3 regions of the Paenibacillus sp. FSL H8-0175 genome follow, and region 2 is predicted to be linked to each of the others. Evidence: riboswitches for the same ligand, from Rfam matches in the RefSeq annotation. Region 2 holds a riboswitch; each other region holds the start of a gene.
The links. Region 2 has a riboswitch for thiamine pyrophosphate ahead of thiC (phosphomethylpyrimidine synthase ThiC). Riboswitches for the same ligand answer to the same signal wherever they lie in the genome.
Positions count from the first base shown of each region.

Region 1 (10,735 bases), 3.4 Mb from region 2:
GGCTGCAATAATCCTGCTCCACTACCGCCCACTCTACCTTTGCCTGTACAGCCGCATCAAGAATTGCTGTAAGGTTTACTTCTCCTTCGCCTAGAACAACCGTTTCCGGTGAACCATCCTCATGTTTCTTCAAATCTTTAAGATGGATGATTGGCAACCGGCTAGCGTATTTGTTGATATATTCTACGGCATCATAACCTGCGTGATGTACCCAGCATGTATCCATTTCAACTTGCAGCAAATCAGCTGGCACCTCTTCAAACAAACCGTCAAACGCTGTACGGTCACCATATCGATCAGTTAACTCAAAGTCATGATTATGGTACAAAAGAACCGCTCCACGCGCCTTACACTTTTCTCCAATAATCTTCAGATTCGCAGCAACTTCTTCATAGTTACGTTGTTCTTCTGACAGATACGGCACAATTAGATGATGATTTCCAATCTCCAGGTTGTACGCGATCTCTGCCTCTGTATCATTCAACAACGCGTCATAGGGACGGTGTGCGCCCAGCGCTACTAGTCCAAGTTCATCAAGCAATTGTTTGACTTCTGCTGCGCTACGGCCGAAGTAATGGAAAAACTCCACACCTTTATAACCAAGGGCTGCTACTTTACGCAGTGTCCCTTCAAAATCCTGTTCCAGTTCTTCTCTGAGCGTATACAATTGCAGGCCTATCTTCAGCATTTTCGAATCACTCCAATTGGATTTAAAGTTAGCTTTCTGTAGTGACAATCACTTGAACAATAATGCTGTAACAGAATTGACTAATCTGATTCACATCAGTTTCCTTAAACTGTCATTCTTGTAAGCACAGCTAATACCGACTGTTTCTAGCGTTGATGGTCGATTTCTTTCTTTATTGCTTAGCTACATAGTAATATGAAAGCGTATATATTAAAATGAATAATATGATTAAAACATGAACAATCTGCTTATCATTTCAATACACCCAGGAGGACCTATGACACATTCTGCTACCTGTCACGTATTATCAGCCGGATTTTCTTTTCATCGCAAGCCTTTTCATATGTCTCAAAGTCAAGGGAACCAGAACTTTCTTATACGTCTGCAAACAGAAGGAAGGAGCCGTGCATTGATCGATGGTGTAATGTCACCTGTGGAAAGCGGGGATATTATGTTATTCGCTCCAAATGATCCTTACTATTTGATCATAGATAAAGAAGAGTACCCTGTGGGCAAGCCACGAATTGAAAGCGGAGATTATCATATCTTTTGCGGAGGAACATGGATTGATGAATGGTGGCAACGTTCACAAAGACCCACTCGCCTAAGTGTGCCGCTTAGTGAGAGTTTTCTTGGCTTGTTTCGCCAATTGATTCTGGAGCACCGTCGACTTTCCGACTTCTCTCCAGAAATATCTGCCTGCTATCTGCAAATTCTATGTATGGAAATCGACCGGCTAATTACAGATCAGCCAGCAATTACTCCAAAAGGTTATCTGGCATACCGAATGAAGCAATATGTTGAGGAGCACGCAACCCTACCCTTTCTATTGGAGGATGTAGCAGGTTTTGTGGGTATATCCGTCTCGCGGGCCGTTCATTTATTTAAGGAAGCCTTTGGGACCAGTATTATTAAATATGTAAACGATGTCCGACTGGAAATGGCCAGAGAACGGATAACCTTCAGTCCCATGCCGCTGGAGCAAGTAGCAGAAACTTGTGGTTTTGCGAACTATACCTATTTTCACCGGGTCTTCCGAAGTCGTTTCGGGATGTCACCAAGAGAATATCGTGTGCACAGCAGAGAACAGGTGTAAATAAAGAAACCCCGTTTCATTGCAAAAGGGTTGTCCCTTAGTAGAAAAAGCTACTTCTAGGACAACCCCCGCTTCTATATTCGAACATAACTCGTGAGCATGAGATTATTCTTTCACAGCCGAAATGATCAAGAACATCGGTCTACGCTCCTCATCCTTCATCCATGGATCATTACTCATTTCTTCTGAAGGCTTTGGTTCTTTAACCGCTTTAATAGTAAAGCCAGCTTCAATCAGGTCATTAAAGTAGGTGGAAATCGTGCGATGGTATTTAATCACATTTTCTGTTAAGAATTTAGTTTCACGAAGTCCTTCTGATTGATAATGATCTACGGGCCAATGCAGGCGGTTTCCTTGCTCATCGGCATACCAGTCTTGCTCTTCACGTGAAGTAAAGATTGGATGCTCCACTGAAAAAATAAAACTCCCGCCAGGCTTAAGAAACGAATGCACCTTTCGGCAGATGGCTGCAAAAGATTCAATATAGTGGAAAGCCAATGAACTGAGAACCACATCAAATTGCTCGCTCGCAAAATCAATGTCCTCAATCGGCAGCTGGATATAAGTTATAGCAGGATCGTTCGTTTTTTCACGCGCCTGTTGCAGCATCTTTTCAGAGATATCCACACCTATAACTGAACTCGCCTGCTGCTCACGGGCATATAGGCAATGCCAGCCGAAGCCGCAGCCCAAATCAAGCACACTTTTATTATGTAAGTCTGGAAGAAGCGCCTTTAATACATGCCATTCTCCTGCTGCTGCAAGCCCTCCAATAGAACGGGGCATTTGCTGGTAGGCTGAGAAGAAATTCGAATCGTCATATTTATTTTGTTTCATCAGGGATACATCTCCTATATATTATTTCTTCAATTACTATACGCTGAGCGATGTTCTCTTATCAAATAGCCAATAAAAAAGGAGCCTCATCTTGGAAGATCTGCCCCTTATATCTATTCTTATTCAATTGTTCCTGCTTGCTTGGTGTTAACCGTACATGCTGTGAAATGGCTCCATAATCACTATTCGATCTACGACTCTGTGCTGCGCACCAGGCTCCGGAGCGCTCTGCCTTACGCAAGGCTTTTTGTGTCTTGGTTCGTGCCATGTGACACCACTCTCCTATTCATGGGTGAATGATTATTGATCTTACATCTATAAGACAACTTCATTTTAACATATTCCAGACTATGAGCGAAGCAAGAATTCCGTTACACTTAGAGCAAAGCTAGTATTCTATCTTATCTAAATAGATGCGGAGGTTTAAAGGATGAATTACCAGGTTTTGTATGAAGGTGCTTTTGCTATGTTAAAGGTCCAACTAAATCCCGGTGAAAGCGTAAAGGCTGAAATGGGCGCAATGGTCGCGATGTCGCCTAACGTAGAATTAAAAGGAACCGTGGATGGTGGTTTAATGCGCGGTCTCGGGAGAATGCTGAGCGGTGAGAAATTCTTCTTTCAAGAACTTAGAGCGACCCGTGGTCAAAGTGAGGTATTGCTGTCACCTGGCTCACTCGGCGATATTCAGGCGATAGAATTAGACGGATCGTATAAACTGTTAGTTCAAAAAGACGGATTTCTCGCCGGAACTGAAGGCATTCAAGTAAATACCAAAATGCAGAATTTAACCAGAGGGCTCTTCTCCGGTGAAGGCTTCTTCATTGTAGAAATCAGTGGCAGAGGAACGGTGTTCCTGTCTTCCTTCGGTGCTATCCATGCGATTAATCTAGGACCTGGTGAAGAAATGATTATCGATAACGGACACCTCGTAGCATGGCCAGACTATATGGACTACAAGGTGGAAAAGGCAGCCTCTGGCTGGCTTAACAGCATAACCAGTGGTGAAGCACTTGTCTGCCGCTTCCGTGGAGAAGGTGTAATTCTCGTTCAGAGCCGTAACCCTGGCAGTTTCGGAACGTGGATCAAATCCTTTGTGCCTACTCGAAGCTAGACTTCTTAAAACTCACGAGTCAAAAAAGACACAGGCTTGGAGAAAGCCTGTGTCTTTAGGTTAGAAAGCAATCTTACGAGACTGCTTTATCTGCTTCTGCTTTTGCTTTTTTGCAGCCAGTACGTTTACATGTTCCATAAGTACCCTTGAAATCAAGGCGGTGATCCGTGACGTTAAAGCCATATTCACGTTCCACTCTTCTCTCCAGCTCCACAAGCCAGTCGTCCTTAATTTCCTCCAACCGACCGCATACGCTGCATATCAAATGATGATGCATATGCGAATGATCGTTCCCGCGCAAATCGTAACGGGCAACTCCGTCTCCGAAGTTCATCTTCTCTACAATGTGTAGCTCACATAAAAGCTCAAGTGTACGGTATACCGTTGCCAGGCCCAGATGTGGATAGCTGTTCTTAACAAGCATATATACTTCTTCTACGCTTAAATGATCCTTCTCATTGTCGAGCAGAACGTTCACTATAGCTTCACGCTGAGGCGTTAGTTTATATTTTTGCGCCGCAAACAATTGACTGATATTTGATATTTGATCCATTTGGTCTCCTACCTTCCCGGAACGATTTAACATCCGTACCCTCTGAGACGCTCCTATTTATGCAGTTAAGACAAACCATAAATAGTAATCGTTACGATATAATCATAACAAAATTAACCACGAATGAAAAGAGCCTGACATCATTATATCATTTCATGCCACTTATCCAAAGTACTACACCCCAATCTGGCCTATATTTCTATTAAAATCTACTTTTTCGTGAAATAATACAGATTAGACCGCAACCTTTCCATAATTTACAACGTTAAAGGAGTGACAAAGGCTAAGGAGCCTATCCATACAACGAGGTGAAAAGACATGAACATGAAAAAAAGCACACTAGCAGCGATCACAACCGTAGCCATTTTCTCCTTTTCTTTGGGTGGTCAGATGTTTGCAGCTGGGAACACCTTTAAGGATATTGATAACATAAACGGCAAAGAAAAAATCATTTCTTTAAAAAATCAAGGGTTAATTAAAGGTGTCAGCGAATCTCAATTTCTCCCTGGCTCTAAGGTAACTACAGCCCAAGGGATTCAGTTTATCTCCGGCGGTCTCCAGCTCAGCCTCGCAGCCATTGACTTTAACAAAGCTCCTGTTGCCAGCGGCTTGTTCACAAAAGTAAAAGACAAAGCCTGGTACGCTGAAGCCTTTATCAATGCTTATTACAATCAAGTTAAGCTTCCAAAAGACATTGATCCTAGCCTAATTATGACCAAAGAGCAATTCACTAACTATCTAGTGCAAGCGATCGAAGGCGTTGGTAATCTGCCGATGATCAATATCGTTCCAGTAGATATCGCCGATGAAGCGTCACTGACCCCTGCATATCAAGGCAGTATTCAGCGCTCCCTGAAATACAAGATCAATACTCTAGACGCTAACGGAAAGTTTAATCCAAAAAGCGAACTCACCCGTGCCGAAGCAGCGATTATGCTCTACAACGCTTTGGAGTTCCTGAAAACTGGAGGATAAGCCAAATTTCAGTTACTCTTCTCATTTGAATAATCTATACAAGAAAAAGCAGCTCCGGATGATTCCCGAGCTGCTTTTTCTTGTATATTGTCTTTCTACTCTTCTTCACCATTCAGTCTATTCAGAAATTGCAGAGCCCGGGGATTCTTCGGATGCTCCAGCACTTCTTGCGGAGTTCCTTGCTCTAAGATATGACCGCCATCCATCAAAATGATCCGGTCCGCTACATCGGCGGCAAATTTCATCTCGTGGGTCACAATCACCATAGTCATACCTTCTGCTGCTAATTGTTTGATGACCTTAAGCACTTCCCCTACCAGCTCGGGGTCGAGCGCCGAAGTGGGCTCATCAAACAACAGCACTTCTGGATCTACTGCCATAGCCCGGGCGATGGCCACTCTCTGCTGCTGTCCTCCTGACAGCTGATGTGGATAGTTATCAGCTTTATCAGCCAAACCCACCTTAGCTAGCAGTTGAAGGCCCCGCTTACGCGCTTCTTCCTTGGTTCGTTTCAAGACAGTTACCTGTCCCTCCATCACATTGCCTAGCGCAGTCATATGCGGAAATAAATTATACGATTGAAAGACCATCCCTGTTTTCTGCCGAAGAGCTAATACGGAATTCTGAGGAATTTTCTTATGATCTGTAAAATTGATGGTGATATCCCCGAGTGACAGGCTGCCTTGATCCGGGATTTCCAACAGATTAAAACAGCGCAGCAGTGTAGTTTTTCCGGAGCCGGATGGCCCAATAATGACAAGTACCTTTCCATGCTCCATTTTCAGATCAATACCCTTTAACACTTGGAGTGCGCCGAAGGATTTATGCAAATTAATGATTTCAATCACAAGTATCTCTCCTTTAGGTCGCAGAGTAACGATCGAGTCGTTTCTCCAAGTAATTTTGCAGCGCCGACAGCACAGAACAGAACACTAAATAAAACAATCCTGCTTCGGAGTATACCAACAGAGGCTCATAAGTGGTAGAGGCTACCTGCTGAGCAGTTCTAAACATCTCCGTATAGGTGATGATCGCTGCAAGCGATGTATCTTTGACCAAGCTAATAAAAGAATTGGATAACGGCGGTACAGAAACGCGTGCAGCTTGTGGCAGAATTACGCGGCGCAGAGCCTGCCCACGAGTCATCCCGACTGAGAAGGCAGCTTCCCACTGGCCTTTATGTATCGACAGGATAGCAGCGCGTACGATTTCCGATGAATAAGCCCCTACGCTAAGGGTAAATCCAATGGTGGCGGCAATGAAAGGGTCGAGTACAATACCAACAGCCGGCAAACCATAAAATATAATAAATAGCTGCACTAACAACGGGGTTCCCCGAATGACCCATACATAAAAACGGGCGATTAGCTTCGGAATTACCCACGGTGAAAGACGTGCCAACGCGGTTAGGATCGCCAAAATCAATCCAAGCACAAAGGAAAGTAGCGCCAACGGAATGGTAAAAGCCACCCCGGCTTTAAGCAGGGGTAGCAGTGTATCTAAGAAAATTTGTATTTTGCGGTCATCCATTATTCAGACATCCTTTTTAGCTTCTAGGCTTAATTAGCCTTGCTAGCCTTGTATTATTTTGAAACGTCAGCTCCAAAGTATTTCTCGGAAATTTTCAAGTACGTTCCATCACTTTTCATCTCTTTAATCGCATCACTGACCGCATTCACCAGCTCATCATTGCCTTTCAGGAATACCGCAGCACTTTGTGAGCCTTCAGGAATCTCATCAACCACTTTAATTTTTGCATCTGGTTTTTGTTTTTTCAGATCCAGATAAGACAAGCCATCATTCACAGTTGCATCAATACGTCCCGAAGTCAGCAGATCCATCGCTTGATTGAAACCGTCCGTAGCTACGATTTCAGCACCGTTCTCACGAGCGATGTCGGATAAGTTACTGGTCAGGGATTGTCCGGCTTTTTTACCCTTTAGATCAGCAAAGGTCTTAATATCCTCATTGTTTTCGCTCACGATCAATACTGCCTTGGATACAATATAGGGTTCAGAGAAATCATATTTCACTTTGCGATCTTCGTTAATGGAAACTTCATTAAAAATGACATCAAACCGTTTCGCATCCATCCCAGCAAAAATACCATCCCACTGAGTTTCAAAAAATTCTGCTTCAACACCTAAACGTTTGGCTACTTCTTCGGCAATTTCCACGTCAAAACCCGTCAATTTCCCCGCAGTGTCATGATAAGTAAAAGGTGCATAAGTCCCTTCTGTACCTATCCGCAATTTGCCGCTGGCCTTCACAGCCTCCAAACTGTTTTGCGCTGAAGATGCTGCTCCACCATTCGTTCCAGCTGTTGGTTCAGCAGCCGTATTGGTATTCGAATTATTGCCGCAAGCCGCTACAAGGACCACGGTTAACGCCAATATAATAGTTAAACTCCATTTTTTCATTATTAAATCCCCTCTCTCTATCCGGTTTTTTTCCGGTAAATTGAATAGTACACTGCCATCACATGATCGTCAATACTTTTTTCCGATTATGTACATCGGAATTGTAATATTAACTAGATTTCTACTTATATCTTACCCAATCTTGGATTAATCCTTCACTTCTTTCTCTCTTTACTTCTCAGAAAGATATGGTATATTTATAAACAAATTAATATGGACCTGTTATTTCACTAGGGGAGTCGGCCGACTGAGACGGAGCTTTAAGCTCCGGACCCTTGGAACCTGATCTGGATCATACCAGCGGAGGGAAGTGGAGCAGAATTTTCATCAAGCATGTTAAGTGTTATTATGCAGAATGAACTTTTTGACCCATTCATTTCCTCTGGAAATGGATGGGTCTTTATTTGTTTAGGCGCTCCACAAAAATATTAGGAGGTTAGATCATCACGACCATTTTATCTATTCAAGGCCTAACCTACTCTTTTCCGGAAACTGAACAACCCCCTGTATTCGCAAAACTATCCATGGATATCAGGCAAGGGGAATTCGTCTCCGTAGTAGGTGCTAGCGGATGCGGGAAAAGCACATTTTTCAAAACGGTTGCCGGTTTACTCGAACCTACTCATGGAAAAATAAAACTCCCTACGCTCCCCTCAACCGCTAGTCGTTTAGGTCAGATCGCTTATATGCCTCAGCAGGATTTATTGCTGCCTTGGAGAACAGTGCTCGACAACTGCCTTTTGCCCTGGGAGATCATGCCCAGATTTAGTAAACAGGAAACAATCACTCAGATTCGGGAAATGTTGGCCCGCTTCGGCTTAACAGATGTAGAGAAGGCTTATCCCCATGAACTTTCGGGAGGAATGAAACAGCGAGTCGCATTTCTGCGCACCTTAGTGGCTGGAGGCGGAAGTGGCCTTATGCTGCTGGATGAGCCCTTTGGCGCTCTCGATGCCATGACCAAACGTGAGATACACCGTTGGCTGTTGGAGTTATGGGGTGAACTGAATCAGACGATTATGCTCATCACTCATGATCTGGAAGAAGCACTATTGCTCAGTGACCGGATTTATTTATTATCTGGCGGTGCGCACAGCGAATTACAGGAGATCATTGTCGATCTACCAAAACCAAGACATTATAAGATGAACTATGAACCCCGGTTTATAGCACTACGGGCAGAGTTGGAGCGAAGATTGCATGCAACCTATACCTTTTAAAAAACATCTAGACAACTATGGTCCCTTCCTTCTTCTGGTACTGCTCATTCTTGTAATCTGGGAGTCAGCTGTTCGCCTTCACTTGATTCCAGCCTTTATTCTCCCTGCACCTTCATCTATTGGCATCGCATTGATCGAGCACAGGCAATTATTATTTGGACAGCATTTATTAGCGACGTTGCAGGAGATACTGATAGGTTTTGTCCTTTCTGTGATTTTTGGTGTATTGCTGGGTATTGGAATGTTCCTGTTTCGCCCCGTAGAAAAGGCCATCTATCCCTTCCTTATCATTAGCCAGACGGTCCCATTAATTGCGCTATCGCCCATTTTTATTATGTGGTTCGGATATTCGCTGTGGAGCAAAGTGGCTGTGGTGTTTTTGACGGCTTTTTTTCCAGTTGTAGTGAGTACATATGATGGACTTCGTACAAGTGGCCAGACTTACAAGGACTTATTATTAACATTTGGTGCAAACCGCTGGCAGCTGCTTGTCAAAACCCAAATTCCACTGGCGCTGCCTGCTTTTTTCTCTGGCTTAAAGCTGTCCATTGTATACTGCGTCATCGGAGCTACTATCGGGGAATGGCTCGGCGGCAGTAAAGGACTCGGTTACTTCAGCCGCAGAATGGCCGGAAATATGCAGAGCGATGAAATGTTCGCGGCTGTATTTCTGCTGTCTGCGCTTGGTGTTGTGCTTTTTCTGGCGATAGCTTTACTCGAACAATTATTTTTAAAGAAAAGAGGATCTAACCAATGAATCATTTAAAATCACCACAACGAGGACTTATTTCTGTATTTCTAGTATGCACACTTTTGCTCTTAAGCAGCTGCGGGAAGGCAGACAAGCTAAATAACAACTCCCAAACCGGTTCCTCCAATTCCGAAAATAAACAGTCACACAAGCTGACGATTATGCTTGATTGGTATCCCAATGCCGTTCATTCCTTTCTATACGCTGCGCAACAGCAAGGTTTTTTCCAAGAGGAAGGTTTGGATGTCGAGATCAAAATGCCTGCGGACAGCAATGACGCCCTAAAGCTTGTAGCAGCGAATCAAATTGATCTAGCGCTCAGCTATCAGCCTCAGGTGCTTATGGCACGCGGCGAGAAAATCCCTGTACGTTCGATTGCAGCAATCGTGCGGCATCCACTGAATCATCTGATGGTTCCTCAAGCAGGCAGTATTCATAGTCCCAAAGAGCTCGTGGGAAAACAAATCGGCTATTCCTCCATTCCGCTCTATGAAGCGATGATTCGGACAATGATCCAGAGTGATGGAGGCGATCCTTCATCCGCCAAGCTGATTGATGTAGGTTTTGACCTTATCCCTGCGATCTCTACAGGACAAGTGGACGCAATAATGGGCGGGTTCATCAACCATGAACAACTGATCCTTGAAAAAGAGGGACATCCGGTCACCTCGCTTAATCCAACGGATTACGGAGTACCTGACTATTATGAGCTTGTGCTGGTGGCCAGCGAACAAGGATTGCAAAATTCTGAAGCCTACTTTAAAAAATTTCTAAATGCCATAACAAAAGGACAGGAATTTGTGGAGCAGAATCCTGAACAAGCCCTGGATTTACTGATTGCACATGAAGATGCAACTTCACCGCTCGACAAGGAGATTGAGAAAAAAAGTCTTGAAATTCTACTGCCGCTGATGAATGCAGGCGATCAAACTTTTGGTTATCAAGACCCGACATCTTGGGAAAAGGTTCAGCAGTGGTTATCCACCAACGATCTTCTACCAGAAGATATTAAAGCACAAGAAGCTTTTATCAATCTGTAACGTTTAGTTGGTTATTCATACAAGCTTGAGGAGGAATTATGATG
Region 1 covers NZ_CP150299.1:2,961,057-2,971,791, reverse strand. Annotated here, with positions in the region: gene MHH46_RS12950 (sugar phosphate isomerase/epimerase) at 1-688, opposite strand, end outside; gene MHH46_RS12945 (AraC family transcriptional regulator) at 966-1,784, shown strand; gene MHH46_RS12940 (bifunctional 2-polyprenyl-6-hydroxyphenol methylase/3-demethylubiquinol 3-O-methyltransferase UbiG) at 1,890-2,621, opposite strand; gene MHH46_RS12935 (hypothetical protein) at 2,683-2,889, opposite strand; gene MHH46_RS12930 (TIGR00266 family protein) at 3,052-3,732, shown strand; gene MHH46_RS12925 (Fur family transcriptional regulator) at 3,806-4,285, opposite strand; gene MHH46_RS12920 (S-layer homology domain-containing protein) at 4,604-5,260, shown strand; gene MHH46_RS12915 (amino acid ABC transporter ATP-binding protein) at 5,356-6,108, opposite strand; gene MHH46_RS12910 (amino acid ABC transporter permease) at 6,122-6,790, opposite strand; gene MHH46_RS12905 (amino acid ABC transporter substrate-binding protein) at 6,844-7,680, opposite strand; TPP riboswitch at 7,903-8,006, shown strand; gene MHH46_RS12900 (ABC transporter ATP-binding protein) at 8,205-8,900, shown strand; gene MHH46_RS12895 (ABC transporter permease) at 8,881-9,657, shown strand; gene MHH46_RS12890 (ABC transporter substrate-binding protein) at 9,654-10,691, shown strand; gene thiM (hydroxyethylthiazole kinase) at 10,733-10,735, shown strand, end outside.
Region 1: another riboswitch for thiamine pyrophosphate. It lies ahead of MHH46_RS12900 (ABC transporter ATP-binding protein); the one in region 2 lies ahead of thiC (phosphomethylpyrimidine synthase ThiC).

Region 2 (10,735 bases):
CTGTCCTGTCTGGACGGTGTAAGACTCCCAAGAAAGACTTTTTTCCGTATGGTAAATATTATTGTTAGTCTCCGCAGTCTTCATTAAGGCAAGTCTTGCCTGATATTGCTGATCCGGGGTCATGGAATCATAGTTAGCTGGCAGCTTATCCGTAATTTTGAGCATGTTACTCACGGTGTCCGCCGCCGTTGGATCTTTTTTGAACATCGGGAACAGATTTTCTTCTCCAAAATTACCGGTATGATTGACGACAATATCTTGAATAACCTTTATCCCTCTAGCGTGTGCTGCATTGATCAAATCCTGATAAGATGCCCCTGCGGATTCATATCTTGGATCTACTTTTGCAAAATTTATTGCATGGTACCCATGATAATCATAACCGCTGGCATTCTGCACCACAGGTGTAATCCAGATGGCACTGAATCCTAAGGCTTTAATGTAATCGAGCTTTTGAATCAGTCCTTTGAAATCCCCTCGCCAAGCTGGATCAGAGTCCGGATTTCCTGCCTTGGCATCCTCCCATGCATGCTCATTGTTACTCGAATCACCATCATAAAACCGGGAAGTGATTACAAAATAAATCGTATCTTCACGAAAATCGCCCTTATTACCAATGTTATAAACAAAACTCTGTTTAGTTTCATTTCCGGCACCATCGATCACAAGGAATTTTAAGGTTGTCGTCTTATTAATCAAGATAGACGGTCCGGTAAGAGATGTCAGTGCATTGCCTGAAATATAGACTTTTGAACTCGTTGTTGGTTCCGTACCATTATCTGTGTAATATGCTGTGGTTGTTGCCGCCTTGTTGTCTTTTATATTAAAAGATACGGAAACCGCTGAGCTCGAATTCCCAACAGGCAGATTCGCAGTGATAATCGGAGCTTGCAAATCGGCATTCAGATCAATCACATAAGCAAAAGAGCCTACATTACCCGCTTGCCCTATAGAGTTAACGCCGAATGCTTTGATAGTCAAAGAAGAAGGTACTTGGATTGGAGTCGTATACAACGTTGAGGTTGTCGTAGGTGTTGATCCGTCGGTCGTATAATAAATTTTATCGCCGCTATTTGTACTGGATAGGGTCACCGTTTGGGCAGAATCATAGGTTTTGGGCACAGGAGAGACGGTTATCACCGGAACCTTAGGAACGTCTGGATTGGCGTCATACCATACGTTATCTGAGTTATACCAGCCCTCTTTTACGCTGCGAGATAAGTCAGCTGTCTGTTTGCCATTGCCGTCATTAAAGATCAGGCTTGCCCCTGTAGCATTTGGAACAGTATAGCTATACCAATCGTTCCCGTCCGATTTCATCAGTATTCCCGGCCACGCTCCACTAGTCGGAATGGTTGCCGGATTCAGATTCCAGTAATGGATGCGGATCGCTGCATTCCAGCTTGCTGGTTTCTTAAAGTGAACGGTTAGCCCCGCTGAAGTAGGTGTAGGTGTTGGCGTCACTGTTGGCGTTGGTGTAGGAGTTACGGTAGGTGTTGGCGTTGGTGTGGGTGTTATGGTAGGTGTTGGCGTCACTGTTGGTGTAGGAGTTACCGTAGGTGTTGGCGTCACTGTTGGGGTAGGAGTTACCGTAGGTGTTGGTGTCACTGTTGGGTTAGGAGTTATCGTTGGTGTTGGTGTAGCTCCGGCCGAAAGGGTCACATAGTCGATATTAATATTCCCGCTATCATCCGAGTCATATTTATAAGCAAGCGTGTTATTTCCTGCCTGTAAAGAGAGTGTTTCTGTTTGGTCTGCCCATGTATCCCAGTTGGTCAGGTTGGCTAATGTTGTCTGTGTAACCTTTATTCCATTGACATAAATGGACACTTTTTTAGCACTGCCGGATGCATTAGCATAGTGAAGCGTGGCATTATAGGACCCTGCTGCGGAAGCCTGGACGTTAAAAGTGGTGGCTGCTCCTGTAGTTGTATATCCATCAACAAAACCAGTGCCCGAATATCCAGTGTGATTCGTATTTACTTTTGCACCACCAGATAGGGATGCACTCTCTGCTTCGTATTTTCCGGCGACCGGAATAACAACCGTCCAGTTCTTCCCGCCGTTATTGTCCCAACTATCCGTTGGAGCCGTGATGTGATAACAATAAATTAGGGTGGCGCCTTCCTGAACATTGAGGTTGGCGATGAACGTGGTTCCATTTTTGGTCATCACCGTGTCCGTAGTATTAGCCCAGTTATTCGTAGTCCAATGTAAGGTCACAGCTGCCGCTGTAGGATTGGTATAGGTGACTGTATGATCCGTATTGCTGGCCGATGCTCCACCCGATAAACCAAATAAACTAAAAATGAGTGAAAAAATAATTAACCACGAAATATAACGCCTGGATTGTTTGGATACCAAGTAAATAACCTCCTCATAATTTTAAGTGCAGCTTACGATTTTAAGCCTATCGTGATGTGCAAACGTTTGCAAAAATGAGAAAAAAAGAAATACTTAATAGTTTTAATCTCCTCCTTCAATGATTAATAAGGAAAAAACTCATTGTATGCGTTTACAAACGGTTCAATATCTGATGAATTTTCCTTGTTAAGATTATAAGCGCCAAACTTTTGCTGGTCAATGCATCTTTTAGGCTATAATTCAATCGTTTTCACTATAAGTTCCCTAAGATAGCAGGTAAATTGTTCAGGTTCTTAGCCAGCCAATTCATTTCTTTTGCAAAACGTTTTGGAGGTACACTATGTTTGTCCATCGCGGCATTAATCCACCACGGGCTTTCCATATACCACAACAACTGCAATGATTTTGTTAAATCCCCTTGCTCCACCGTTCGTTCCTCACGATATCCGTCAATAAATGCTGAAGCTAGTGCTCCATCTAAATCTTCATCTAAAGCACATGACATCACTGCTCGCGCTACATCAAGCTGCGGATAATCATATTTGAACCGATCAAAATCTAGAATTGCAGACAATTGGCTATCTTGAAATAAAAGATTATCAACCCATAAATCACGATGTGCCCATCCAGCTACAAGTCCTTCGAATATTTCCGGATCTATTTCTTCAGTCGCTCTCAGTTGTATCTCTAGGTCAGTGATGAGTGAAGTTTTGCCCATTTCCTTTGATTGTTGTAGGAGTACATTCCAATGTTCTAAACGTTCCTCAGGGCTTTGGGGAATAAATTGTGGGGTTCTTTTCAAACTAAGGGTCCCATCATTTAATAAACGATGCATTTTACCTGTGGCACGACCCAAATCAAACATTTGAAGGATGTTAATTTTGCCCGGCTCTATGACACGCCCTTCACAATATTCCATAACCATAAACGTCTCTCCCATATCTGATTCCAGTAAAACTTTATGGTTATAAGCCAACAATCCGGGACATGGGAGTCCCTGTAGATACAATCTTTTCTGTTGAGAAAAGGCGAAGCTCAGTTCTTCTGGATTATACAATTTATATCTTTTTTTGTTGTATTGTTTAAGTAGAAATGGTCCTGATTCCGTTATGATTTTCCATTTAAGATTTAACCAGCCACGTTTTATTGGGGTAGCATGAAGGACTTTCAATCCAAAAAAATGATAGAAACTATTACTTAAATCCTCTAAAATGGCTTCCTCTGAACGAATCGCTTCCATTTCATCAACTCCTATCTATTCAAAGTATAAAAGAAGAAGCCGCCAATGACGACTTCTTTTAGATATTTCTTTTTAGCAGAAAAAGTTATCTATAAATGAGGCTCCCGCCTTGGAGAAACTCTTGCGCCTTCTCTTGCATTCCTGATTCAATTCTCGTCGTATTCCGGATATTATGAGAGATCTTCATACTGCAAAATTTCGGCCCGCACATGGAACAGAAATGAGCTGTTTTAGCGCCTTCCGCAGGCAATGTCTCATCATGATATTCGAGCGCTCGCTCAGGATCTAACGATAAATGAAATTGATCACGCCAACGAAATTCAAAACGGGCTTTCGAAAGAGCATTATCCCGGTCTTGTGCTCCTTTATGCCCTTTCGCCAAATCTGCGGCATGAGCCGCTATTTTATAAGTAATGACCCCTATACGTACATCTTCCTTATTAGGCAGGCCAAGATGTTCCTTCGGAGTTACGTAACATAACATAGCTGTACCGAACCAACCAATCATCGCTGCACCTATAGCAGAGGTAATATGATCATAACCAGGCGCAATATCTGTAGTCAGTGGACCTAATGTATAAAAAGGGGCTTCGTTACAAGTTTCAAGTTGCTTATCCATATTCTCTTTAATCAAGTGCATCGGCACATGTCCTGGACCCTCTACCATCACCTGTACATCATGACTCCAAGCTATAGCTGTTAATTCACCTAACGTCTCTAACTCGGCAAATTGTGCTTCATCATTCGCATCAGCAATCGAACCCGGACGTAATCCATCGCCTAGGGAAAAAGAAACATCGTACAGCTTCATGATTTCACATATCTCTTCAAAATGTGTATATAAAAAGTTCTCTTGATGATGCGCAAGACACCATGCCGCCATGATGGAGCCACCTCTTGAAACAATGCCTGTCATACGTTGTGCAGTCAACGGGATATAACGAAGCAGAACCCCCGCATGAATGGTAAAATAATCAACCCCTTGCTCCGCTTGCTCAATGAGCGTATCACGGTATACTTCCCACGTTAAATCTTCCGCTTTCCCATTCACTTTTTCCAACGCTTGATAGATAGGCACCGTTCCAATAGGAACAGGAGAATTACGGATGATCCACTCGCGTGTCGTATGAATGTTTTTACCTGTTGAGAGATCCATTATATTATCTGCACCCCAGCGGGTGGCCCATCTCATCTTCTCTACCTCTTCCTCTATGGATGAGGATACTGCGGAATTTCCTATATTGGCATTGATCTTCACTAAAAAATTGCGTCCAATAATCATTGGTTCACTCTCTGGATGATTGATATTCGCTGGAATGATGGCGCGGCCGCGGGCTACTTCATCTCTTACAAATTCCGGTGCCACATTCTCACGAATCGCAACGTATTCCATTTCCGAAGTAATAATCCCTTTGCGTGCATAATGCATTTGAGAGACATTACGCCCCTTTTTCGCTCGCAAAGGTTTTCTATGGAGCGCTGGAAACACTTCCGCCACAGCTTTTCCCGTTGCATTCCCGTTATCTTCAGGCTTCACGGTTCTTCCTTCGTACGCTTCCGCATCCCCTCGTTCCTCAATCCAGCTTAGACGATTGGGCTCTAACCCCTGACGAATATCAGTATGAATATTAGCATCCGTGTAAGCCCCGCTTGTGTCATAGACATGAATTGGGGCATTCTCCTCTTCGCCGTCTATGCCCGCAGTTGGACTAAGTGAGATCTCCCGCATAGGCACCTGAATATCAGGCCGTGAACCCTTTACATACACTTTTTGACTTGCTGGAAAAGCTGATAGATTGATTGGATCGTTGTTCAATTCGCTTGTCATCTCAATTCCTCCTATAAGGTGATTTGATCAAGCGGAGACGGTCTACTCCCCACACATAGAAAAGGCCACATCTGTATAAGATGCGGCCTTAGAGTAGACAAATAGAAATAGAGCTCCATTTCCTCCGCTGGCATTATCCAGATCAGGTTTGACGGTCGATAGTTATAACTATCCTCTCAGCCTGGTTCCACCAAGCTCCCGTGACTATATAATTGCTACTTCAAAGTATAACCGAAAAGAGAGAATTATCCAAATCTACTCAAATGTGAGATCAATGTATACGTTAGTTTAACACCAATACCCCAAATCCTTCCAGAAGAACCTCGCCCGACAATGTTGTGCCGCTCAGTAAATCTGTTTTGGTCTCATGAAGATGGATCGTGACAGGAGTCTCACTATAATTAAGCAAAAAAGCATAACTGGAAGAAGCTCCGGTACGGACTTGCAGTTCTACCTCTTCTGGGAGCTCCAGCCAATCTGCTGGCGATTGTAGATCAATTAAATTTATGATCTCAGCCGCTGCCTGTTCATTAAATACGGCTCCGTAATACCAAACCTCACCCTTGCCGCGACGATTTCTAGTTACCGCCGGTTTTCCCGCATAATAATCAGAGGCGTAAACCGCCATCACTTCAACCGAAGCTTCCTCTATTTTGAGAATATCATTAAAGTCATCTGCTCCTGTAACGACTTCAGTCACGCCCGACCAGCTAATTGTTGTTGGCTGACGACTGCCCTTAACCATTGTGAATTCTTCAACTGTGATCCCGCATAGATCCTTAGCAGCACCTGGGAAAGGACGCATATAACATTGACCGCGCTCATCCTTATAGCCGGTTCTACAGCCGAAGATCAGTTTGCCGCCTTGCTGAACATATTCATCCAGCAGTGCTGCTGTCTCATCTGTCATAATCGCTGGGTGAGGATAGATAAGCACGTCGTACCTTGCAAGCTCCTCCAGCGTTGTTTTTTTGCGTAAATAGAGTACTTCATTCGGGATATGCTTCCGCTGAAGCGCCTTGTACCACTCCTTATTGCTCTTCCACATAAACGGGCCATGCCAAACATCGTATTCTCCATCCCACTCATTGTCATAATCACGAACAATAGCAATGTTAGCCTGATTACGAGTACCGACAAACGCATGACCTGCTGCTGCCAGCTCCTGACCGATCTGCCCCGCTTCCCGCACTCTCCGGTTAGGCTGATTATGATAGTCATTGATTCCATGCCAATAAATTTCATTGCCCATCGTAGCTGTCCGCCAGCGGAAATATAACACCATATCTGCTCCATGAGCGATCGACTGATAAGTCCATAACCGCATCTGCCCGGGCTTTGGAGAAGGCATATCCATCCGGTTCACCCAGCCACCCGGGCCCGACTGCTGCTCCATAATGCAGAAATTCGGGGATATCGAACGAACAACAGATAACGACAGTCCCCAGCCTCTATCATTCAGCGGATTCCGCTCATTCGGGTCATAAAAAATAGTAGAGAACTGAGGATAGGAATCATAGCTGAAGAAATCCAACAGTTCATCCGTCATTTCATGGCTATCGAGATGCCCGAACAGACCGTTCGTGGTTACCCACTGCTTAGGGGCAAGTTTACGGATGATATCCGCTTGGTTTTTGGCAAAAGAAATTGTATTGTCCGAAATAAACCGTTTTTCATCCAATGCCTGATGAGGATTGGGTTGCTTCGGTACTGGAGTCGGACGTGGAAGATAGACCTGAGACCAGTCACTATAGCTTTGATTCCAAAAAACAGTTCCCCAAGCCTCGTTCAAATGCTCAAGTGTAACATATTTCTGCTGTAGCCATTCCCGGAAAGCCTTATGGTCACTCTCCGAATAAAATTCACTGATCTCACAGTTGAGCTCATTATCAATTTGCCAGCCAACTACACCCGGATGATTGCCGTAATGTTCAGCCATTTGTTCTGCAATACGTGCACACAGTTCCCGGTATTTAGGACTGCTGTAATTATAATGACGGCGCATGCCATGCTGAAGTGTAACACCTTCGTAGGTAACATTTAAAACTTCGGGATACTTATCAGTCAACCAAGCTGGAGGCGTCGCCGTCGGAGTACCAAGTACAACCTGAAGACCATATTTATGTGCTAGATCAATCGCCCGATCAAAGAGCCCGAACTGAAACTGCCCTTCTGCCGGTTCAAAAATAGACCAAGCAAACTCCCCCATCCGAATGATCGTAAAGCCGAGTTCACGCATCCGGCGATAATCGTCCTCCCACATGTTTTCTGGCCAGTGCTCCGGATAATAACAGACGCCAAGCTCGAATTTTTCAGTTGCGACAGGTTTCTTCATCATTACCTCCAAAGTATTAAAAATATGCTTTCAATATTTTATAATTCTATTGTAGTATCAATGATAAGAGGTCTTATATAACAAAATATTGCTATCATATAACAATCTTGCGTTCATTGCCTTAATCCAACTTGCGCTCTGTTGCGCTACAGAAACGGGTGCTGCCAAACATGAAGAAACAATGGTATTTGCCGACACCGGCTTTTTCGAAATATGTCTGTTATCCTGAATTTTTGGGACATTACACTCACTTTCCACAACATACAGAGAGAAGAAGCGAAGGTTTTCTGGGGAGTTATAACCTGCATTTGATCTTTGGTGGGGAGGGTTATGTATTCCATGAGGGCGAACGTATTCCGATGAGTAGAGGACGAGGTTTTCTGTACCCTAAAGGGGCTTATCAGCAATACGGCTCTGACCCAGGCGAGCCTTGGGATGTCCGCTGGGTTCATTTTAACACTGAAATTGTCCTTCCCTTATTAGAAGAAGTGGACCAGTCTCGTGCATACCTGTTCACTTTTGATTTGGATGCTAAGCTGGACGAACTATTCGAGGAAATGTATATACTAAGCGCTTCCTACGTGACCCGTAGCGAGCCAAGACTATCTGCTCTGCTGTATGAGCTTCTAGTAAAATTGCTGCAGAACTCCGAGCCGCTTCACGGCTCAGTACCGCACGAGGTTAGGCAGTCCATCCGCAGTGCTGCAGATATCATTCATGTCGAATGTGCCAGCCCTTGGTCTCTGGAATCGATGGCAAGATTGACCGGGTACAGCAGCTATCATTTTCTAAGGCTGTTCCGGGTGGTTATGGGTAAAACACCTAACCGTTATTTAACCGATTGTCGGCTGGCTAAAGCCAAGCTTTTACTAGTTTCCACAGGACTCTCCATTGCTCAGGTTGCTACTCAGTCCGGTTTTGCCCAGTCCAGCTATTTCATTAAAGTGTTCAGAAGGTTTGAAGGCATGTCTCCTGTGAAGTACCGGCAGGCTTTTGGGGCGTAGAGGATCTTCGATTCAATCTTAGTCTCTTGGATTTATCACCCTTAAAGATCATCCTTAAGAGAAATTTCACTCTCAATATCTAAACTTATTGTTTCGGAATGAATCTCCCCTTCATTATCATTCCATGTAATAGATAAAGTGGTATTTTCATAATTTTGTCTATTTTTATTTAATTCGTCATACGAATACGGACCTGTTATAGACGCGATATCAGTGTTACTTAATATTGAAACGGGTCCATCCGTTGACCTAGCTTCATTTACAAGAACTGTTTCATCCTTATTATTATTTTGTAATCTAAAACATCCCATGTATCCCTGTACCCTTAAGTGTATATACTTGAACACCAGTGTTTAAATTTGTTTCGACCTCTTTATTGAAATATAAATAACTCCATATCGCATTCGAAATAATAACCACAGCTACAAGCACTAGGATTAGTTTTTTCATATCTGCTCCTTTATAAATACTCCCCAGCCATTATTTATATCTTAAATTCCACTCCTTAGACCATTTCGGGAAAGCTTCTCCGGTCAATTCTTCGAGTGTATTCCCATCAATGGTATAAACCCAGCCCATATGTAATTCAGCGAAATCAGGAAAACTATAACCTCCTATCACTTCATCGTCTGCTTCTAGCAGAAAAATCAGGGTTTGTTTTTTTGTATTATCCTTCTCATTATCTAAGGGGTGGTTTTTAACGATGAACTTACTTGTAGTTATTTCCTTGCCTATATAATTGATTGGATCAACACTTTGAACACTCCAATATTGTATGTATGGCATTTCCGTCAGCAGTTTTTTATCTAATAAATATTCAGAAACAATTCCTTCATTACTAATGATCAGATAGCCCATATCGGTAATAAATTGTTCAGCTTTGCTATATTCTTTTTTTGAATTATCGCTAATTTGCTCCTTACTACATCCAAATAAAAAGATTAAGAATAACGGAACTATGATTACCTTTAATTTGTTCATAGGTTCCTCTCCTTGGATTGTTTATTATCTCCGCAATAGCCTCATAGATTAATCTTGTTGTATGAATTTAGTATCATCAAACTCTTTAGCGTCTTATAGGCTCTCCATTCCAACCTCGCTGTTTCACCGGGAGGCTCCCATGTTATCTGCCATCCTCCATCATCATCCTGTTGGTGTTCTAATACTTTTAAGTGATCAAGAATGGTTTCATCAGAAAATATGCTGCTACAGTAAGAAGTGGGTGATGGCGAAAATTCTAGAGGAGAGAGTCCATAACTGTGGGATGCGGCATCCATACAAAAGAAGTTGGCAGTAATAAGCTCCTTAGATAATTTTTGAAATAATCCTTTGATAAAATCCGATTGAGGTAAGCTTTCCAATAAATAAAATGCAGTCAAAATTGTATGCGCATCGTCATATGCTTGTGCGTGAATATCTTCCAAACAAATTTCTGTCGCCTTATCAAGCCAGGAATGTTCTATCCCTTGCCACTTAAGAAGCCCGACAAGACCAGTAAGTCTGCTAAATGATGGCTCTGTAGAAAGAGGGTTACTCCAATGTTCTGCTCTTGGATAGTTTGCTGATGAAGGAAATATTGTTGGAATCCCTTTTTTTAAATCAGCATGCTTTGAAATATAATCACATGCTTTTTGAGAAAGTTCTTCGTCTTTTATGTTACAGTCATATAAAAAACGTAGTGCAAATTCCATGAAAAGTGGCTGACTACCGGGTACCCGTAAATCCGGCTCTATTGCATTTCCAAACCCACCATCTTCGTTTTGGTAGGCTGTTAGTGAAGTCACAACATTGCTCATTGATCCACCGTGGAAAATATATTCAAAAACCCTTCTTTCTAATAATCTGCCATGTGTCCAAATGAAATGGGCTGCTTTCTCAAAATCCATCTGTTCCCCTCCTCAAAATTTAGGCTAAGTATTTAAGTATTCAATGACACTTTTAATATAGGATTCAATCGGTTCCTT
Region 2 covers NZ_CP150299.1:6,369,452-6,380,186, forward strand. Annotated here, with positions in the region: gene MHH46_RS28195 (alpha-amylase family glycosyl hydrolase) at 1-2,364, opposite strand, end outside; gene MHH46_RS28200 (phosphotransferase) at 2,618-3,604, opposite strand; gene thiC (phosphomethylpyrimidine synthase ThiC) at 3,690-5,432, opposite strand; TPP riboswitch at 5,536-5,644, opposite strand; gene MHH46_RS28210 (beta-galactosidase) at 5,716-7,767, opposite strand; gene MHH46_RS28215 (AraC family transcriptional regulator) at 7,938-8,771, shown strand; gene MHH46_RS28220 (hypothetical protein) at 8,813-9,082, opposite strand; gene MHH46_RS28225 (hypothetical protein) at 9,069-9,221, opposite strand; gene MHH46_RS28230 (hypothetical protein) at 9,252-9,752, opposite strand; gene MHH46_RS28235 (hypothetical protein) at 9,794-10,657, opposite strand; gene MHH46_RS28240 (AAA family ATPase) at 10,682-10,735, opposite strand, start outside.

Region 3 (10,735 bases), 3.0 Mb from region 2:
TCTATATTGCCTGTGGATGGATCAACCAGCACCCCTTGGCGGCGGAAGGCCCAACAGTTATAAGCAACGGATACGAAAAAGCTAGCTGGCAGACGATTCATTACGCCAACCTTACAGCCCAGCAGCGATACTTCACCACCAAAGCCCATCGTGCCAATTCCAAGCTTGTTAGCATTCTCCATAATATAGTCTTCCAGCTTACTAAGGTCTTCTATTGGATTAACATCCTCCACTTTGCGGAACAGCTGCTTCTTAGCCAGCTCGTAGCCAGTCGTACGGTCACCGCCGATACCCACGCCAATAAAACCGGCACTACAGCCTTGTCCCTGCGCCTGATATACCGCGTGTAAAATACATTTACGGATTCCGTCCAGATCCCGGCCCGCTTTGCCGAGTCCTTCTAATTCTGCCGGGAGACTGTATTGAATATTTTTATTCTCGCAGCCTCCACCCTTCAGAATAAGTCTAACGTCTATTTTATCCTCTTCCCATTGTTCGAAATGAATGACTGGTGTGCCTGCACCCAAGTTATCTCCGCTATTCTCACCTGTTAATGAATCTACAGAATTGGGACGAAGTTTACCATTCTTGGTCGCTCGTACAATGGCATTATGAATATCTTTTTTCATCTCAATCTGATTGATTCCCACAGGGGTGTGAATGATAAATGTAGGCATTCCCGTATCCTGACAGATCGGAGACACTTGCTGCTCAGCCATTCCGATATTTTGCGCAATCGTGGTTAAAGCAAGACCGGACCGGGTAGCCCTGTCTTCCAGCGCGCGACCTTTTGCAACTGCCCGGCGTACATCTCCCGGCAAATTCGTGGAAGTTTCTACGATAAGGTTATAAATACTGTCTTCAAAATGCTGCATCTTCATTCAAGCTCCTCTCGGCAGTTCCAGGTTATCTAAAGTTTGATACAATTAGTATAATAATATCATACCTAGCACCGCATGAAAGGGGTTACTTTAAAATTGAGCTACCATTTTTCTGCCTATCTATATCGTCTTCAGTATATTCAGCGCTGGAGCTTGATGCGCAGCACCGCACCGGAGAACGTCGCTGAGCATTCTTTTCATGTTGCATTGCTCACACATATGCTCTGTTCCATCGGTAATGTTCATTTTGGACGTTCACTAAACGCGGAACGAGCAGCAACCATAGCTCTGTTCCATGATGCCAGCGAAGTGTTCACAGGTGACATCGCCACGCCGGTAAAATACAACAATCCTCGCTTGCTCACCAGCTTCCGCGAAATGGAGAAAGTTGCGGCTGATCGCTTAACTGGAATGATTCCATCAGAGCTGAAAAGCATCTACACTCAGCTTATACGACCGGAAGACAGCCCTCCCGATTCGGAGGACATTCTGCTGCACAGCTATGTGAAAGCCGCTGATCGGCTGGATGCTTATTTGAAATGCGTATGGGAAGTTGCTGCAGGAAACCGAGAATTTGCCGCCGCGAAGGAGCAGACAGCAGCAAAACTTCGTGGGCTTGACCTGCAGGAAGTGGATTATTTTCTGACTCATATGGCACCGAGTTTCGAAATGTCTCTCGATGAGCTCTCTGCCGGAAACTAAACACCCTCTATACAATAAAAAATGGACCTCCGCATGAATCTCGCAGGGGTCCATTAGTGATTAATAATTGATAATATAAGCGTTACGTTCTTGATTCAGTCAGGATATTCCAGTCTTTAAAAATGGGCTGCAAACCCTTCGTATATAGCATTTCCGTAATCTCCTGCACACTACGGCTATCGGATATTTCGAATTGCGGAGTTCCCCCTGCATTAGTGTGACCGCCCACCTCAGTAGTGACCCCGGCTGACATCTTAGTTATTCCTAGATGAATTAAATGATCGCGTAGAGAGGCAGGCTCTCGTGTAGATAAAGTAATGCCCGAACGGGGTAAAAATAACCGGTATGCCAAAATAATCTGCACTAGCGATCGGTCGGTAACATCACACTCCGGGTTAAATTCCCCTAAATAAGGCCGAAACCGTGGAGGTGACAGACTGATCTCGCAATCTGGATACCGATCCTGCAAATAGCGGGCATGCATGGCACTTTGGAATGCCTCTTGCCGCCAATCATACATCCCGAGCAACGTACCAATATTCACAGAACGAAAACCTGCCTGACAGCCGCGTTCAGGTGCATCCAGGCGATTCCGGTAGTTTCTTTTAGGCCCTTTAACATGCAGCTTTCTGTAAGTCTCCTGGTGGTACACCTCTTGGTATAGTGTTAATCCATCCACCCCTGCTTGAAGAAGCTCTTTATATTCTGCAGTTGATAGAGGATTTATCTCAATACTGACAGAGGAAAAAAATTCCCTGAGTACATCTACACAATCCTTAATATATGAGACAGGATTCTCCCGGCGCGATTCACCAGTCAAAATGAGGATATGCCGCAGACCTGTAGCTGCAATCTTCTCAGCCTCCCTGCGAACCTCCTCCAAGGACAGCTTTTTGCGCGGAAAATCATAAATGGAGCTGAAGCTGCAGTAGGTACAATGATTCACACAAAAATCCGCAAGATACATCGGTGTGAACAGCTGCATCGAATAACCAAAATGTGCACGGGTCAGTCGCTGTGCAGCCAACGCCATCTCCTCTAGCAGCGGCGTTGCTGCCGGAGAGAGCAATGCCAGCAAATCATTTTCGTTCAGCTTGTCTTTTCCAAGCGCCCGCTTAACGTCATCCTCCCGGAACTCCTTCCACAGCTGCTCATAAGGATACTGCTCCAAGCGGGCCAGTGTGTCAAAAAAGCTCATGCTAATCTTCCCTCCTTTCGTGACCTATCAAATTCAGTTCAAAAATCCAGTCAACGGTGACGAAGCAAAAGCAACTTCTTCTACAGGACCGAGTCCTGCCAAATAAGCTTTGCGGCCAGCGGATATCGCCTTGCGGAACGCTTCCGCCATGACGAGCGGATTACGTGCCGTTGCAATAGCCGTATTAAGCAGAACAGCAGCGGCCCCCATTTCCATTGCTTCCGCCGCTTCCGAGGGCTTGCCAATCCCGGCGTCTACAATAATCGGCAAATTCACTTCTTCAATAAGAATACGCACAAGCTCCTTAGTGCGCAGGCCGCGATTCGTCCCGATCGGCGCACCAAGCGGCATCACAGCAGCAGCACCGGCATCTCTCAGACGTAAAGCAGCCGAAAGGTCCGGACTCATATAAGGCAGTACTACAAAACCCTCCGCTGCTAAAATCTCTGTAGCTCGTATGGTCTCCAGATTATCTGGAAGCAGGTATTTCTGATCATTGATCACTTCGATCTTGACCCAGTTCCCCAGTCCCGCAGCTCTTGCTAATCTTGCAATACGGACTGCCTCTTCCGCTGTACGCGCTCCTGAGGTATTAGGCAGAAGAGTCATGTGGCCGGGAATATGGTTCATGATATTTTCTGCTCCACCTTGCGGGTCCACTCGGCGAAGCGCTACAGTAATCACCTGAGAACCAGAGCTTGCGATCACTTCGGGGATCAACGTATTCCGGCTATATTTTCCGGTTCCGATAAATAATCTACTGGTTAATTCGATGCCGCCAATATGTAACGGGTCATGCATGAAATTACCTCCCTTTGGTTCGTATAAATTTCTCAAAATTCTATACCGCTCCATCTCAACCCCCACCAACAAAGTGCACCAGTTCCAAACGATCATCCTCGCTCAGAGCAGTACTTTCATAATTCTCCTTACTGACAATTTCTCCATTCAGCTCAATGATCATCAGACGACCCGACCACTCAGGAAGACTGATCAAATCAGCTATAGTTTGAATACCACCAGAACACTCTGCGGATTTCCCGTTAATCAACAGCTTCATTCTGAATCACCCCCTTCGCCCATGCTGTTACCTCCAGGCTATGAATGAACCGCCTTATGAATAGCTTTGGCGGCCTCATAAGGATCATCCGCTCCGCAAATACCGGACATCACAGCAACTCCTGCCGCACCTTGTCTAATGATCTGCGCCGCATTAGCGGGGCTAATTCCGCCAATCGCAATTACAGGAATAGAGCTGGTCTTCACCGTTTCTGCAAGCAGCTCTAACCCACGTGCGGGCAGCCCTAACTTGCTATCCGAGGGAAATACATGACCAAACAAGCAATAATCAGCTCCCTGCTCTGAGGCATTCGCCGCTTCTTCCGGAGAATGAACCGATCTCCCCAGCCGAAGCTGAGGTGCAATTCGCCGGGCTGTAACCGGACTCAGACTGTGCCAAGCCAACTGAACCCCCGCGGCACCAGCTGCCAATGCTACATCTATCCGGTCGTTGATTATCAGTTTGGTAGCGGGCATACCGGCAGCCAACAGCTGCTGTGCCGCAGCGAGCAGTTCGCATGCAGGACATTGCTTATCTCTCAGGTGAATATAATCGACCCATGTCTGCACCGTGACAGCTAGTTCAACAAAATGTCTCAGCTGTAGCTTGCCGTCTGATATTAGATGGATCTCAGCTTGCAACATCACGATCTCCTCTCTCACTTCCCTGTAGGTCAGTAAAAAACAAAAAAACTGCCCCCCGTAAGGAAGGCAGTCAGAATCTGTATATAGACGGCACTACAAATAGCCCGACAACAGAAATTCGTTCTCCACTTCCCTACGCTGGTCTTAACCAGATCAGGTTCAAAGGGTCCGGAAATCCATTCCGTCTCAGCCAATCGGCACCCCTAGTGACATAAATATACAATTTTAAAATGCTAACGTGGTTTATAGTAACATATTTTTTTATTGAAATACACCCATTTATTCACATTAGCTGTACTGATCTAACCGTTTACTACCTCGCCACCATTTACATGAATAACCTGTCCAGTCACATAACTGGAATCGTCAGAGGCCAGATATACATAGGCTGGTGCCAGCTCTTCTGGTTGTCCAGGCCGTTTCATAGGCTGTGTACCTCCAAACTCGCTAACCTGTTTTGCATCAAAGGTAGAGGGAATCAGCGGTGTCCAGATTGGACCTGGTGCAACACCGTTTACCCGTATGCCCTTCTCTGCCAGATTCGTGGACAAGGATCGTGTGAAGCTAAGAATAGCTCCTTTAGTTGATGAATAGTCCAGCAGCTGCGGGCTTCCGCGATAAGCGGTAATTGAAGTTGTATTTATAATTGTAGATCCTGCTTTTAAATGAGGCATAGCTGCTTTTGTTAAATAGAACATCGCAAATATATTCGTACGGAAAGTACGCTCAAGCTGCTCGGAAGTAATATCCTCGATCTTAGCTTGCGGATGTTGCTCTGCCGCGTTATTGATGAGAATATCAAGCTTTCCTAAGCCCTCCACCGTCTGTTTAATAAGATCCTTACAGAATTTCTCGTCACCGATATCACCTGGAATTAGGATACATTTGCGGCCTTCCTGCTCGACCTGACGTTTAGTTTCCTCTGCATCTGAGTGTTCATTAAGATATGAAATGACTACATCAGCGCCTTCTTTAGCAAAAAGCACAGCAACTGCACGCCCAATTCCGCTGTCTCCACCGGTAATTAACGCCGCCTTGTCTTGCAGTTTACCTGCTGCTTTATAATTTGCCGGCTCGTATTTGGGCAGCGGCGTCATTTCACTCTCAATCCCTGGCTGATGATGCTGCTCCTGTGGGGGTAAGGTTTTTTTTGTAGCTTGTTTATTGTTGCCTGACATCTTCCCTATCTCCTCTCGTTAAGCAAATTGATAGTTAACTGATCGTCTTAGGATGGCACAACTATGCACGTTTATACGCTGGGTTTGTCATTTTCTTAAATCGCTTTACGAATCTTACTTACCACAATGAAAGTAGATATAAACAACCGTGAGAGATATACTGCTGTAAGTGGAGAGGAATTCACTGCATACAAATAGACACAGCATCGCTGCTGTGCCTTGAATTGTTCACCCTGACTATTTTAGAGAAGAAACATGATTTTCTGCATTCACTTCATGTTCCAGCACCCACATAAAGTACAGAGCTTTGGCCGCTTTCTCCCGGGTCACTATAGCTTTAGGTTCTAGTTCTGTCCCATTGACCATTTCGCCTCTGGCAATCCCCACTTCAGATCTAATGAGTCCTAATTCATATGCACTTTTCACTTTTGAAATTAAATAAGGAGAAATGTCCGCTGTATCAACAAGCTGCGTCCAGGATACAAGAGGATAGTACATCGCACCTCTAGCTCCTGGCTCCAAATTCGAATCATAGCCAGGATCTCCTGGCACTACTGCTGTGCCGTTATAATCAGTCATGTACTTAGGTTTATTAGCAAACTTTACTTGGTAAACATCATAGAGAATAGCACCCATCGATTCACGTGACAGCTTACCTTTCGGATAATAGGCAACATCAGATCTTTCCACTTTCATTAACTTAGAAATACTGCGTGTGAATTCAGCAACTGTCATCTCCGTATCCGGATTAAAATTCCCTTGACGGTCTTTGCCCATTACTCCCAGCTGGATTAATTTTTCAATTTGATTACGGTAATAAGCAGCTTCCCCAGTCGTCGTATCATTCGTTATTTCCGGAAAAATCTTACCCCAGTTCCCTGTTAGTGCCGCATGCTTAACGTTCCCTTTAAGGTAAGGAGTAATGGAGGCAGCAGTAGAATCGCCAGTAGCACCTTTCTCTACAAGCTCCGTGACAATCATCCGTGAAAATTGTTTGGCGAGCGCTTCTTTAAAATGAGTCCCATCGACTTTCTTTGAAGGATGCCCGTTAGCGTAACTTCCGTCATTTGTTTTGCCTGGCGTTTCTCCGGCTTCAATTGACATGAAGAGGGCTGTTATTGCTTCTACACCGATCTCGTTATAATATTTCAGACTTTCCGAGTTAAGGTCAATAAGTGTAACTCCAGATTCATCTGCGACCCGTTTAAGAATATCTACAAACTTTCTTGATTTAAAAGAATTTTCATAGATATATCCCGGACTTGCATTCCCTTTAATTCTGGACATTGGGGTTACCAGTACTGGTATCATACCCCGGGCTTGAATCGCAGGGAGATAGACTTCTTTAAGGTAATTTTCATACATTGCTTCTGTCGAACCTCTGCCGTAACGTCTGAACTCATCTGCGCTCTCATCATTGTGTCCGAATTGAATAAACACATAATCCCCAATGCTGCCATTCAGTAAAATGTCGTTCAGTCGACCTTCTGTATAGGCATTTTTAAACGAGCGTCCCCCCATGGAATAGTTAGTTACACTCAATTTATGTTGATTAAACATACTGCCAATAATCTGGCCCCAACCACTCATTGGTGCTTCGTCGAAGGTGTAGGACTTGACCGTAGAATCTCCAAGTATAAATAAATTCGGAAGAGCTCCAACTGCTCTATGCTGAGGCAAAATCGGTTCCAGTATGATCTCCTCAATCCCCACAGCTGTGTTCACTTTGTTCGGTTCGATCTCAATATCTATATGGTCACGGCCGTTTACATACGTATAAGTCCACTCTTTCCCTTTGGCTACAGCCGTATGCTTGACGGGTACAAGCTTTGCAGCGTCCCAATGTCCACTTTTCAACAAGCGGCTGGTCTGCATTCCGGATACTGACACGATCCCATCCTCTGCGTCAGAAGTCGTTTTTACATATACGTTGTAGGTTCCAGGGGGAGCATCCATTCGAAACGCCATTCCGTAGTTGTTATAATTATCTTTCTCAGATTTAGGTTCAGCAAAAAAAATAGGTTCTGTGATGAAAAAACCTGTTCCATCGGATGTAATTGAGTCGGTGTGCACTTCTCTGGCGGGTAAAGCGTTGGTCTCTTGAACAAAACCATAACCTAAAGATGAGTCATACAATTGTGCACCGCGATTAGGATCATACCTAACGGATTGATATCCTGTTTTAACTTGGTTTGTAAAATTGAACTTGTATACGCTTGCAATTTGGGTTGGAGGTTGCCTCTCTGCCCCATCTTTTAATAGGGATGCCTCTGTTTTACCGTGAGTAAGAGTCAATGAAGCCATAAGTAAAGAAGATAAGATTAGTATATTCCTACACAGCTTTCTCACTTCATTACACTTCCTTCCGTTTCTCGAAATACTTCCCTAGGTCCCTCCATTATCCCTGTTCTCTAAAGTAATTCAAATGATGATTTCATTCTTTTTTTTGACCTTTTGTAACGAAAACCATGGAATGATCAACGGCTCACACTGCAAAATGGTCATATGTATAGGTATCCTTGATATAATTAAGAACATCCCTATTGATCCTAAGGAGGAGAACTCCTATCGCTTACAAAGTCAGCTTTCCGAACATTATAAGTACACTGCAGCTGATCGGTGTTCATTATCGTGTAGCAGAACCTGGGTGGACATACCCTGATCATCATCACAAAATCTTCGAACTATTGTATTGCTACGACGGCAACTCCCATCAATATGTAGAAGGAAGTTCCATTGCCTTTGGTAAAGGAGATTGGTTAATTATTCCGCCTGGCTTACGTCATTATGTAGTTAATTCTGGCCTGAGCAACTATATCTACCTCTCCTTTCATTTCGATATTGACGATTTAAAGTTTCGTGAATGGTTTCAGTCTCAGGCTGTACAGAAATGGAATAACCAGCAAATGCAGCATTCGGGATTAAATCACCAACTGGAACATTTGGATGAATTTATTAAGAACAATATTCTCGCCACGACAGCCTCCACTGGATTTCCCGAGGAAATTGAAGAAATGATTCTTGTAAAAGAAAGGCTTCGTTTGCAAGCGATCATCCTGATGATTTTGACTGAACTCATTGATGTACAGCTCTCGAATTCGGAGAATTCCAACACAGCGCGACAAGCAAACTCTTTGTACGAGGTGGAAACTGCTCATCAGATCGAAAAATATATTGCAGCCAATATTCATTTGCCGGAGCTCACGGTTAATTTGATTGCTGAGCAGCTTTGCTTAAGTCGGGTGCAGTGCCATAAGTTGTTTACAAAGATATATAAGATATCTCCTAGGCAGTACATAACTAACCTAAGATTAAAGAAGTCAAAACATTTGCTGCTTCATACCGATTTAAAAATACAGAGGATTTCTGAACAACTCGGGTTTGCTTCCCAGAGCCACTTCAGCCGACAATTCAAACGATGGACGGGTGTTTCTCCGTTAAATTACCGGCCGAAATCTTATACGAATCCTATCAGGGATTAACGTTTTATGAAGATAAATTACCGGAACATACGAAAAACCCGCTCTCCATTACGGAGGCGGGTATAATTCGCTATAGATTAAACTATATCGTTAAACACCATGAAGAATACCATTAGTAGCAATGACACCGTAAGCAGTGCACTAAGTGTGCGCAATTTTCCAGTCTCTGCGCTAACGTCGCGGTTCTCACGAATTCCAGCTGCTGCAAGACGCAAAGGCTTGCTCATAATACCGCCAAGTGCAAACATCGCTAGCAATAACACAACAACAATAATCATCCACGCTACTGAATAATCACCTTTGGTCATCATATAACCGCCTGTAAGGAGTTGGATCACCAATCCATACTGCGCAAAACGATTAAATCCGGTTACTGCACTTAACGTTCCTTCTTTAGCCCCAGACGACAGTTTCTCTGCACGTCCTAGGATGAAGGGTAGCACAAGGTAGAAGCCAAGTGCCAAGGTTCCGATCATATGTAAGAAAAACAACACGTTCCAATCCATAACATATCTCCTCCGATTTAACTGTGATAATAGTTACATTTAATTATACCCATTATTGCTTGAGAAGAAAAGGAAACCCCCATTTTAAGTGAACAAAATGGGGGTTTCTTCATACCTCTGTCACAATCTATACAGTTAGCACAGCTGTTACGCTACGCACGGATTCAGCAGACTTATCTAAAGCCGCTTTTTCCTCAGCTGTAAGCTCGAGTTCAAAAATTTTCTCAATACCATTGGCACCAAGTAACGCCGGAACACCCATGAACAGGTTATCGTAGCCATATTCTCCTTCGAGCAAAGCGATAACCGGAATGATCCGTTTTTTGTCCTTCAAGATAGCTTCCGCCATCTGAACTAAAGAAGCCGCTGGTGCATAATAAGCACTACCATTTCCTAAGAGGTTAACAATCTCTCCGCCACCTACACGTGTACGTTGCACAATCTCATCAATACGCTCCGCAGATATCAATGTATCAATTGGAATGCCACCGACACTGGAATACCTTACGAGCGGTACCATATCATCGCCGTGTCCGCCTAATACGAAACCACGTACATCTTCAACAGATACCTTCAGCTCTTGTGCAATAAACGTGTTATAACGGGCTGTATCCAGCACTCCGGATTGTCCAATTACGCGACTCTTCGGAAAACCCAGCGCATTAAATGCCGCATAGGTCATAGCGTCAACTGGATTGCTCAGAATGATTACAATGGAATCTGGTGCTACACGTTTTATGTTCTCGCATACCGACTTCACAATACCTGCATTGGTGTTCACGAGATCATCGCGACTCATTCCAGGTTTACGGGCAATCCCTGCAGTGATGATTACAATATCTGAATCCGCAGCATCTTCATAGCTTGAGGTTCCTGTAATTTGACTGTCAAATTTCTGTACAGGACCTGCTTCCAGCATATCTAGTGCCTTCCCCTTGGTTGTGTTCTCCATTTGTGGGATATCAAGCAGCACAACGTCACCAAGCTCCTTTTGAGCAAGCATAAGAGCTGTAGTAGCCCCAGTAAAACCGGCACCTACAACTGTAATTTTATAACGTTTGATTGCCAAGGATTCTCCTCCTAG
Region 3 covers NZ_CP150299.1:2,216,976-2,227,710, reverse strand. Annotated here, with positions in the region: gene MHH46_RS09500 (fumarate hydratase) at 1-875, opposite strand, end outside; gene yfbR (5'-deoxynucleotidase) at 978-1,583, shown strand; gene thiH (2-iminoacetate synthase ThiH) at 1,666-2,781, opposite strand; gene MHH46_RS09485 (thiazole synthase) at 2,815-3,582, opposite strand; gene thiS (sulfur carrier protein ThiS) at 3,638-3,841, opposite strand; gene MHH46_RS09475 (thiamine phosphate synthase) at 3,880-4,503, opposite strand; TPP riboswitch at 4,599-4,700, opposite strand; gene MHH46_RS09470 (SDR family oxidoreductase) at 4,788-5,663, opposite strand; gene MHH46_RS09465 (GDSL-type esterase/lipase family protein) at 5,901-7,967, opposite strand; gene MHH46_RS09460 (AraC family transcriptional regulator) at 8,207-9,145, shown strand; gene MHH46_RS09455 (hypothetical protein) at 9,223-9,651, opposite strand; gene mdh (malate dehydrogenase) at 9,779-10,720, opposite strand.
Region 3: another riboswitch for thiamine pyrophosphate. It lies ahead of MHH46_RS09475 (thiamine phosphate synthase); the one in region 2 lies ahead of thiC (phosphomethylpyrimidine synthase ThiC).